2 regions of the Proteus hauseri genome follow, and region 1 is predicted to be linked to the other one. Evidence: predicted binding sites of a transcription regulator. Region 1 holds the regulator's gene; the other holds the start of a gene.
What was found. Region 1 encodes PurR, which represses purine synthesis genes. Its sites were predicted from a motif close to CANGCAAACGTTTGCNTG; they were not measured.
Positions count from the first base shown of each region.

Region 2: the regulator PurR is predicted to act here: its motif matches at 3,490-3,507, upstream of purT (formate-dependent phosphoribosylglycinamide formyltransferase).

Region 1 covers NZ_CP026364.1:3,171,285-3,176,524, forward strand. Annotated here, with positions in the region: gene punC (purine nucleoside transporter PunC) at 1-674, opposite strand, end outside; gene punR (DNA-binding transcriptional activator PunR) at 794-1,696, shown strand; gene purR (HTH-type transcriptional repressor PurR) at 1,718-2,743, opposite strand; gene cydH (cytochrome bd-I oxidase subunit CydH) at 3,012-3,095, shown strand; gene sodB (superoxide dismutase [Fe]) at 3,227-3,805, opposite strand; gene PH4a_RS14470 (nucleotidyltransferase domain-containing protein) at 4,063-4,746, shown strand; gene PH4a_RS14475 (Grx4 family monothiol glutaredoxin) at 5,083-5,240, shown strand, end outside.
Region 2 covers NZ_CP026364.1:663,779-669,018, reverse strand. Annotated here, with positions in the region: gene PH4a_RS03235 (glycoside hydrolase family 32 protein) at 1-1,077, opposite strand, end outside; gene PH4a_RS03230 (aminoimidazole riboside kinase) at 1,337-2,284, shown strand; gene rarD (EamA family transporter RarD) at 2,522-3,433, shown strand; gene purT (formate-dependent phosphoribosylglycinamide formyltransferase) at 3,539-4,726, shown strand; gene PH4a_RS03215 (substrate-binding domain-containing protein) at 4,723-5,240, opposite strand, start outside.

The DNA.
Region 1 (5,240 bases):
GCATAAATTAAAACGTTACCGCTGTAGATAGGTGATTTTAGTAATGTCATAAAAGAGGCTGAAGCTTGAGCTGAGCCATTCTCTGTAACAGGTTTTTGTTTAATATTTTTCAGCATTAAGGTTGGTAGCATTAGAACGATAGTTACCGCCATTAATAAAATAAAAATCATACGCCAGCCACCATGTTGTAAAAACCATGCGCCAATAAGAGGGGCTAATGCTGGTGATAAAGCAACCAGTGGCATAATTAAAGCAAAAACATGTTGTGAACGAGATTCATCAAAGCGGTCAATAACTAATGCTTGCCAAATTACAGCAGCAGAACAAACACCAAAGGCTTGTAAAAAACGCATTGCGAGTAAGCTGGTTGCACTATCAACCCAAAGCATACCAAGGCAACCGAAAGAGAAAAGACTTAAACCGATTAACAGAACAGGCTTACGACCAATTTTGTCAGAAAGAGGTCCCCAAAGTAATTGCGCAATAGCAAAACCGAATAAAAAAATACTTAAACTATTACTGATCGCGCCTTCGCTGATTGATAGTTCCCGTTGCATCATACCGAATGCAGGCAGGTACATATCAATAGCTAAATAACCCAACATGCTTAGGCCAGCAAGGTAGACCATAAAGCGCGCAGGTGTTTTTGTTTGTGTGGATGTATTTAAATTCATTTTAATTTTCTATGTTATGTGATGTAGAACATTTTATATATTGTAACTAAGACCTATTTTACTTGTGAAACGGGAATATTTGGTTAATGCTGTGAAAAATTTTCAAAGGAATAAACTTTATGTGGTCAGAATACTCTCTAGAAGTTGTTGATGCTGTCGCTCGAACAGGAAGTTTTAGTTCGGCTGCTCAAGAGTTACACAGAGTACCCTCCGCTGTTAGTTATACTGTTCGACAATTAGAGGAATGGCTTGCTGTGCCTCTGTTTGAACGCCGCCATCGTGATGTCGAATTAACGGATGCGGGTAAGATTTTCATCAAAGAAGCCCGCTCTGTTATCAAAAAAATGAATGACACTCGACATATGTGTCAGCAAGTCTCTAATGGTTGGCGCGGACAATTTAGTATAGCAGTAGATTGCATCGTAAAACCGGAAAGAACACAACAACTTATTCTTGATTTTTATCGACATTTCCCCGATATCGAACTTTATGTCTATCCTGAAGTTTTTAATGGGGTGTGGGACTCATTGGTTAATGGGCGTGTTGACCTAGCTATTGGCGCCACCAGAGCATCGCCAATTGGTGAACGATATAGCTTTAAAGATATGGGATTTATGCCTTGGCGCTGTGTTTGTCATATTGACCACCCATTGGCTAAAGCAGAACATCCGCTAACCGACGATGAAATGCGCCCTTATTCGAGCCTTTGTTTAGAAGATACCTCGCGTAGTTTGCCAAAGCGTGATACTTGGGCGTTAAATAATCAGCGTAGAATGGTTGTCCCTACGTGGGATATGGGATTGGAGTGCTTACTTGCAGGATTATGTGTTGGTATGGTGCCCTTGCATAGAGCTGAGCCATTAATCGCTAAAGGAAAGCTAGCTGTGCTTAAATTGGCACAGCCATTACCCGATAGTCCTTGTTGCCTCACTTGGGTCGATAAAAGTGAGTCACCCGCTTTGTCTTGGTTATTAGATTATCTTGGTGATAGCCAAACCCTAAATGCGGAATGGCTTCGTTAAGTCAGTCGAGATACCGTTTAATTAACGGCGGTAATCGATGAATGGGCCATCAGCAACAGAGCGGCGCTCAACTAACCGTGGATGAACTTCGATAGTTTGTGCGTCTTCTCTTTTGTTAACGATCCGGTCAAGCAGCATAGATAATGCCATTTGACCTAAGCGTTCTTTGGGCTGATGAACGGTTGTTAATGCAGGGGTAAAATAGCGAGCATTACGAATGTTATCGTAACCAACAATAGAAATATCAAATGGTACACGCAGACCTAATTCATCGGCTGCACAAATAGCACCCATTGCCATGACATCTCCACCACAGAACACAGCGGTAGGGCGATGTTTTTGATTTAGCATTTGATACATGGCTTTGTAACCAGACTCTGGTTCAAAATCACCTTGTACAATCCATCCATCTTTTACAATGATTTTAGCTTCTTCCATTGCTTTTAAAAATCCCTGAAGACGTCCACCACCAGTATTACGCTCTAATGGGCCAGGAATAATACCGATATCGCGATGACCACGCTCAATTAAGTAGCGGCCTGCAATATATCCACCATGAAATGCGTTATCAATGATGGTATCAGTAAAATCACCCCGAGCTTTTCCCCAATCCATCACTACCATTGGAATATTACGATAGCCTTCTAATAGAGAGAGAAGGTGATCGGGATATTCAGAGCACATAACTAATAATCCATCGACGCGTTTTTGCGCTAGCATCGCTAAATAAGCTTTTTGCTTATCTAGATTATTATGTGAGTTACATAATATCAGTGTATAACCTTTGCTATAACAGCTATTTTCAACAGCTTCAATCACTTCAGCAAAGTAAGGAGCTTCACTGGACGTGGCTAACAAGCCAATTGATTTGGTGTGATTGACTTTTAAACTACGCGCAACAGCACTAGGCGAATAATTTAATTCTTTAATAGCGGCCCAAACTGCTGCTCGGGTGTTCTCAGCAACAAAACGTGTTTTGTTGATAACATGAGAAACAGTCGTGGTTGACACTCCTGCGCGTTTTGCCACGTCTTTTATTGTTGCCATGGTGTGAAAAACTCCTGACCTTCATTGGTCTCTTTTAATCTAATTTTGTGGTTCTGCTGCCAGTATAGTCATACATAGGGCGAATACTGGCAATAATTTAGCTGTTAGCTATGAATTTTGTATGATCTAGCTCAAAAGTGGAAGTATTAATCAATGTTATAAATTGTGCACTAGTCGCTATATTAGCAAATTGTGATATGTGATAATAATTAGCCATGACAATGTTATGGTTAATAACGTGTATTATAATCATTTTGAGGGAGAATAAATGGATACGGATCTGAAATTTGGTTTGAGTACAGCAGTTGCAGCACTCGTCATGATTGTTTTATTTTCTACAATGCTGTTTTAATCACTGTTTTATATAATATCAGGTTAATTTTAATTATAACTAATCGGATATCTGTAAATAACAAAGGGCCTAAGGCCCTTTGTTATTTTGCCACCAAACACCAATAATTGATCTTTAGTGGTTAAGATAAATTAAGCAAAGTTAGCTTCAACAAATGACCAGTTAACCAGTGCCCAGAACTCTTCTAAGTATTTTACACGCGCATTACGGTAATCGATATAGTAAGCGTGTTCCCATACGTCAACTGTTAATAGTGGTTTGTCATTGCCAGAAATGGGTGTTGCAGCATTAGAAGTATTAACAATAGCGATTGAGCCATCTGCTTTTTTCACTAGCCATGTCCAACCTGCACCGAAGTTTTTAGCCGCGGCATCGTTAAATTGTTTTTTGAACTCTTCAAACGAGCCAAATGCTTTGTTGATAGCATCAGCAATTTTGCCTGTTGGCGCGCCACCTGCATTTGGAGCTAAACAGTTCCAGTAGAAAGTATGGTTCCAAACTTGAGCGGCGTTATTGAAAATACCACCATCAGTTGATTTAATAATCTCTTCTAGAGATTTAGCTTCTAAATCAGTACCTTTAACCAGATTGTTCAGGTTGGTTACATAAGTTTGGTGATGTTTGCCATAGTGATATTCTAAAGTTTCTTTAGAGATATGTGGCTCAAGAGCATCTAACGCATAAGGTAATTTTGGTAATTCGAAAGACATTGCGTACTCCTTTATACTATCTATTTCGGGTTTTGTGCCTAAAATCATTCCATCAAAATCATCTGAATTGATAAAATGAGGCAAATGAATCACTAATTTGTTGCTATTTTGCTAATTATTTTAACAAAAACTTGCTGAAATAACAGCTAAATATCTTTTATCCATAATCATAACAAAATATAAGCTTACATATTGTCGAAATAAAGGGGTTATATTAAATAGGGTTAATTTTACCGATAAATAATTAAGAGGAAGAAATGACGGTTGATAAAAATGGATATATTTCTGTGTTAGTAATAAAGCCAATACAGAAAGAGTATCAGGCACTCTTAGTGTTTGTTCAATCTCGGTTATTAACACTTTATGAAAGTCACATTTGCAGTATTTTTGTTTATGGAAGTGTGGCAACAGGTGCTGCTAAGCAGCCAAAATCAGACCTCGATCTTTGTGTTATTTTAGATAAAGACATTGATGACATAGATAAATTAAATATGGCCAATATAGCGCAACAAGCTATTGAGCTTTATCCAATTGTACCTAAAGTTGATTTTGACATTGCCTCTAAATCAGAGGTGCTACTACGAGAAAATATAACTAGTTGGGGCTATTGGTTAAAACATCATTGTCGTTATATTTATGGCGAAGATCTCTCTTTACAGTTTTCCTTGTTTAAACCTTCACGAGCGGTTGCCTATGCCGTAAATGGTGACTACTTGACGGTACTTTCTGATTATCTTCTAAGAATTGAACAAACTAACGACTTAAAAACCTTTTTAAAGTTATCAAAAGAGGCGTCTAAGAAACTTATTCGATCTACTAATATATTGAGAGCGCAAGAAGGGGGAGATTGGCCTGACTTACTGGGTGAACATCTCTCTAGGCTTATAAAAATAGAGCCTAAATTGGTTAAGGAGCTTATGTTTTTTTATGAAGCATATTGAGCTAGGTATTTATCAAAAAGATGAATTTCTTATCCAAATGAAAAATACAATTTCATTTTTATCCGCTGTAGAAAAAATATAAATCAAAAATTATAGCGATTCATTTGGCAAGAAAGAGCAAACAAAATACGCACAAAAAAATAACTAATATGCTGATTTAATTGCCATGTTCTAACGGAATATGAGTCATTTGTCTAGTACATCTTTCATTCTAATCTTATGATTTTAATCAGTATTAAACTTATATAGAGCTTTCTAATATAAAGTGGTATTCTTCTTTCATGTTTTCACCAATATAAAACATATTGAATATAAAAGGTTGTAAGGACGTAATAAATGACGACTATTGAAAAAATTGAACGCCAGATTAAAGAAAACCCAATTATTTTATATATGAAAGGTTCACCAAAATTACCAAGTTGTGGTTTTTCTGCACAAGCTGTTCAGGCACTTTCTGCATGTGGTGAGCGTTTTGCTTATGTTGATATCCTGCA
Region 2 (5,240 bases), 1.4 Mb from region 1:
ATTTGTCAGGTTAATTTGCTGAATTGTGTTTTTTTCGCCACGTAAGCTTTCTAGCTCTTTTACTGGGATCATACGTAAGCGATTTTGGCGTTTATCGAAAATAATTTCACGAGGTAGAGTAAAACAGCCTGCCCAAAACTCATTTTTTGATGGCATTGGCGAGTTCCACATATCCATCCAACCCATCGATACACGACGACCATCCGGCGTTTGAAATGATTGTGGCGCATAATAGTCATGCCCATTATCAAGTTCAAGAAAGCCACCTCGTAAATCAAATGTCTTTTCTGGTGACCATTTACCAATTAAAGAACCTGTCTGAAATTGGTTACGAAATTGATAGCCTTCAGCGTGTTTTCCTTGAGGCGAAAAAACCAATGCAAAATCATTTTCATTACTGATAGGGAAAAAATCAGGACATTCCCACATATAAACGTTTTTATCATCAGTTTTGCCTAAAACGGTGTATTGCGTATTCCATTGATGACCTTCTTCAAACAGCGTTTCGCTGGAAAAGAGAAGAACTTGCCCTTGATCTTTCTCATCACGAGCACCTACAACCATCCACCATTTACCTGCTTGATACCACACTTTAGGATCGCGAAAATGCATATAGCCTTCAGGTGGCGGCAAAACGATGCCTTTTTTCTCAAAGTGAATACCATCTTCACTAACAGCAACACATTGAGCTTCATAAATTTGGCTATCATCGCCTTCTTCACCTAGCCAGTTGTGGCCAGTATAAAAAAGATAGAGTTTTCCTTCATGACTAATTGCGGAGCCAGAAAAACAGCCGCTTTTGTCATAATCATCACCAGGAGCAAGTGCAATAGGTTGATGTTGCCAATGGATCATATCGTTACTTGTGGCATGACCCCAATGCATTGGCCCCCAATGTTCAGAAAATGGGTGGTGTTGATAAAATGCATGATATAAACCATCGTGATAAATAAGCCCATTAGGATCATTTAACCAACCAGCGGGGGGCGCTAAATGGAACGAGGGATAAAAATCATTGCCTCGTTTTTCAATCAAGGTTTTTAAAGCCGCGTGTGATTGTTCTAAACGTTGTTTCATATCATTATCCTTATCTTACTAAGCATCAGAGGTTATTTTGGTTATGCGCTAGTAAAAATTATCGCTTTTATTTTGTTATGTTAACGATAACATTTAATGTCAAAAAATGGAGGAACAGCAGATTTACTTTATCATCTTACTTTATTATGTTAACGTTATCAGTATTGATTTACGAGTAATATCTTCATTTTTTAGTTATCAACACTAATCAAAACAGAATATAGTGAATAAAAATAATTGCTTATCTTCAGGAGAGATTATGAAAGTCTGGTCTTTAGGTGATGCTGTTGTTGACTTAATCCCACTACAGAACATGCAATATGAAGCATGTGCAGGGGGAGCACCAGTAAATGTAGCTGCTGGAGTGGCAAAATTAGGTCAACAAAGTGGCTTTATTGGGCGTGTTGGTGAAGATGCCTTTGGCCACTTTATGCAAAAAACACTATTTGATCTTGGTGTTGATACTAGTGCAATGGAATTTGATGAACTCCATCGAACCAGTACGGTTCTAGTGTCTTTGCAAGAGAATGGTGAGCGTGATTTTACGTTTTTAGTTGCAGAATCTGCCGACCAATTTTTAACTGATAAGTCATTACCAGTATTTGAAAAAGATATTTTGCATTTTTGCTCATTGGCGTTGGTGAATCCTATTTGTCGAACCACGCTCGATAGCGCAATACAACAAGTTAAACAAAGCGAGTCACTACTGAGTTTTGATATTAATTTGCGTCCTCAGATGTGGCTAGATCATGAAGAGATGCGCGAGATTATTGATAATTATGCACATAAAGCGGATGTGTTGAAATTATCTGAAGATGAACTCACTTGGATGACGCAAGAAATTACCCTCAATAATGCGTTAAAAAAATTAGAAGAATATCCTGCGCGTTTAAAAGTGATCACCCAAGGCTCAAAAGGATGTTTGGTTCTTACACCGAATACACAAGTTGCGTTAAGTGCTTTTACGGTTGATTGTGTTGATACAACGGGTGCTGGCGATGCGTTTATGTCTGGTTTATTAGCCGCGGTTGCTGAATATGGTTTTGCTGAAGATGAGCAATATTTATCAAAAATTGTAACACAAGCAGCTGCTTGTGGCGCATTAGCAACAACGCAAAAAGGCGCTATTGCAGCGGCTCCTAGTCGAAAAGTATTACGTGATTTTATTAGTAAGCAGCCACCGTTACATGTGCGTGATATTTTTTAAAAGATAATTTCACCTGTTTTCTGGTCGTAGTTCTTTACTGTAGTTTTCTATTTACGGTTTTTAGTTATATTGATCTTCATTGATATTTTCTCGCAAAAGTATTAATGGAGATTTTTTTTTATTTTTTTATATGGTCTTGATTTGCTAAACCATTAATCAACGTACTGGATCATATTGTTTCTCTGGTTTTGAGCGTATAATAATTAGTCCTATTTACTTTTTATAAGGGAATGCTAAATGTGGGCTCAGTCGGGCGCGGTATTAGCCATCTTTTCTTATATTCTGTGGGGAATAACCCCTCTGTTTTATCGGCTTTTACCCGGAGCTCAACCATTAGAGATGTTGGCTCAACGTCTTATTTGGTCGATTCCTTTATTATTGCTTGTTCGTTTATTTATAAAAAATAGAACCCGTTGGCACGCTGTCTTTCAAGATAAACGCTCCATTTTTATGTGTTTATTTAGCTCATTAGCGATGGCTGTTTCGTGGTGTACATTTACATATGCCTTAACTCATCAACAAGTCTTAGAAGCCAGTTTGGGGTATTTTATTAATCCCTTATTTTCTATTTTATTAGGTGTGGTTTTCCTTAAAGAAAAATTGAACTCAGCAGAAAAAAGTGCGGTTATTCTGATCTGTGCGGGTGTCGGTTATCAATTGTGGATGTATGGCGAATTACCCGTATTGGCTATTATGATGGGCGGTGCTTTTGCGGTTTATGGGTTGATCAGAAAGTTTATTCGCTTTGATATTATTACATCGCTATTTATTGAAACCCTATGGTTAATACCATTAGCTATAGGTGTTACCATCTGGTTATTTTCTCGAGATGAAAGTGCACTTTCTTCTGCTGATAATCTGACTCGCTTTTATTATATTTTAACGGCACCTGTGACTATTTTGCCGTTATTATTCTTCACTGCTGCAATCAAGCGCACTACATTAACCGTTATAGGTTTAGCACAATATATAGAACCCACTATTCAGTTTTTATTGGCGGTATTCTTATTTCATGAAGCGTTTGATGAAGTGAAAGGGGTGAGTTTTTCACTGATTTGGCTCGGATTATTGTGCTGTATTGTAGCGCTTATTCGCCGGCGACTTAATTCATTAAAAATTTCAAAAGGCAAACGTAGCCAAAGTTTATAATTCTTTTTTTGTGATATCGCTATTTTTCTATCACATAAAATCCGTTATGCTATGCAAAAGCAAACGTTTGCGCGTGATGGGTTCTTATTGAATTGAGGATGAAAAATGACAGTGCTGGGTACGGCTCTTTGTGCAAGTGCAACAAAAATAATGCTATTAGGTGCGGGTGAACTAGGCAAAGAAGTTGCGATAGAGTGCCAACGTTTAGGTATTGAAGTCATTGCGGTAGATCGCTATCCAAATGCGCCCGCAATGCATGTTGCTCATCGTCATTATGTCGTTAATATGCTTGATAGCAATGCATTAAAACAGGTTATTGAACAAGAAAATCCTGATTTTATTGTGCCTGAGATTGAAGCTATTGCGACCTCTTTACTGGTGGAGTTGGAGCAACAAGGACAAAAAGTGGTGCCTTGTGCGCGTGCTGTTAAATTAACGATGGATAGAGAGGGAATACGTCGTTTAGCTTCGGAAATACTACATTTACCTACATCAAACTATCAATTTGTCGATGATGAAGCTGCATTTAGCGCGGCCGCTATTGAGATTGGCTTCCCTTGTATTATCAAACCGGTAATGAGCTCTTCAGGAAAAGGGCAAAGCGTGATACGCAATGAAGATGACTTAACACATGCATGGGCTTATTCGCAAGAAGGCGGGCGGTCTGGTAAAGGTAGAGTGATTGTCGAAAAGATGATCCCATTTGATTTTGAAATAACGTTGTTAACTATTCGCGCTGTCGATGGGATTCATTTTTGTTCTCCTATTGGTCATCGTCAAGAAAAAGGTGATTACCGTGAATCATGGCAACCGCAAAAGTTGAGTGATATCGCTTTAGCTAAAGCGCATCATATTGCTAGTCAAGTTATTGAGAATTTAGGTGGTTATGGTTTATTTGGTGTCGAATTATTTGTTCAAGGCGATGAGGTTTTCTTTAATGAAGTTTCACCTCGTCCACATGACACTGGATTAGTGACGCTGATTTCACAAGATCTTTCAGAATTTGCATTGCATGTTCGTGCTTTTTTAGGTTATCCGATAGGCGGGATCCGCCAGTTAGGTTGCTGTGCTTCTGCCGTTATTTTACCTACATTAGAGAGTACTAATTTGGTTTATTCGGGTATTGAAAAAGCATTGAAAACTAACCGACAAATTCGCCTCTTTGCAAAGCCTGAAATCGCGGGTAGCCGCCGCTTAGGCGTTGTATTAGCTCATGCCGATACTATTAAACATGCTCTTGATGAAGCCAAAGCAGGGGCTCAAGCCATTTCCGTAAATGATGCTGTCGATTAAACGCATTGGTTGTTGATAACTATCTTCTCTTTTTTACCGCTATTCATTGACGATATAGGTTCAGTTAGCGGTAAGAAACCCGCATCAACAAAATAGTGTTTGGCATAAGGAGAGAGTATCTCTTGATATAAGCCATAGGCTTGAGCATCAATCAATGCAGCACAATAATGAGCCATTACGTTAAAAGGATTAGGTATAGTAAACACCATTAATTCAGGAAATTGGCTTAATGTGTGTTGATAATGTTGATAACCAATAAAAAGATCGGCTTGTTGTGTGGTAATTAAATAATGCGCAGCCATTTTTCCGACTGGAATAGTAAGTGAATGCTTACCCCCAACTAATGGTATAGCACGCTGTTTTAATTGTTTACCTAAACTCGGATTAGTCTGTTCGATTTTTTCAAAAAGTTGCCAGCAATAGTCGCCAGAAGGGTCTGATTTTGGTGTGGATGTACCCAGTTTAAGTGCTGGATTTGCAAGTAATGAGAGCCAAGTATCATGTTCACTAACAC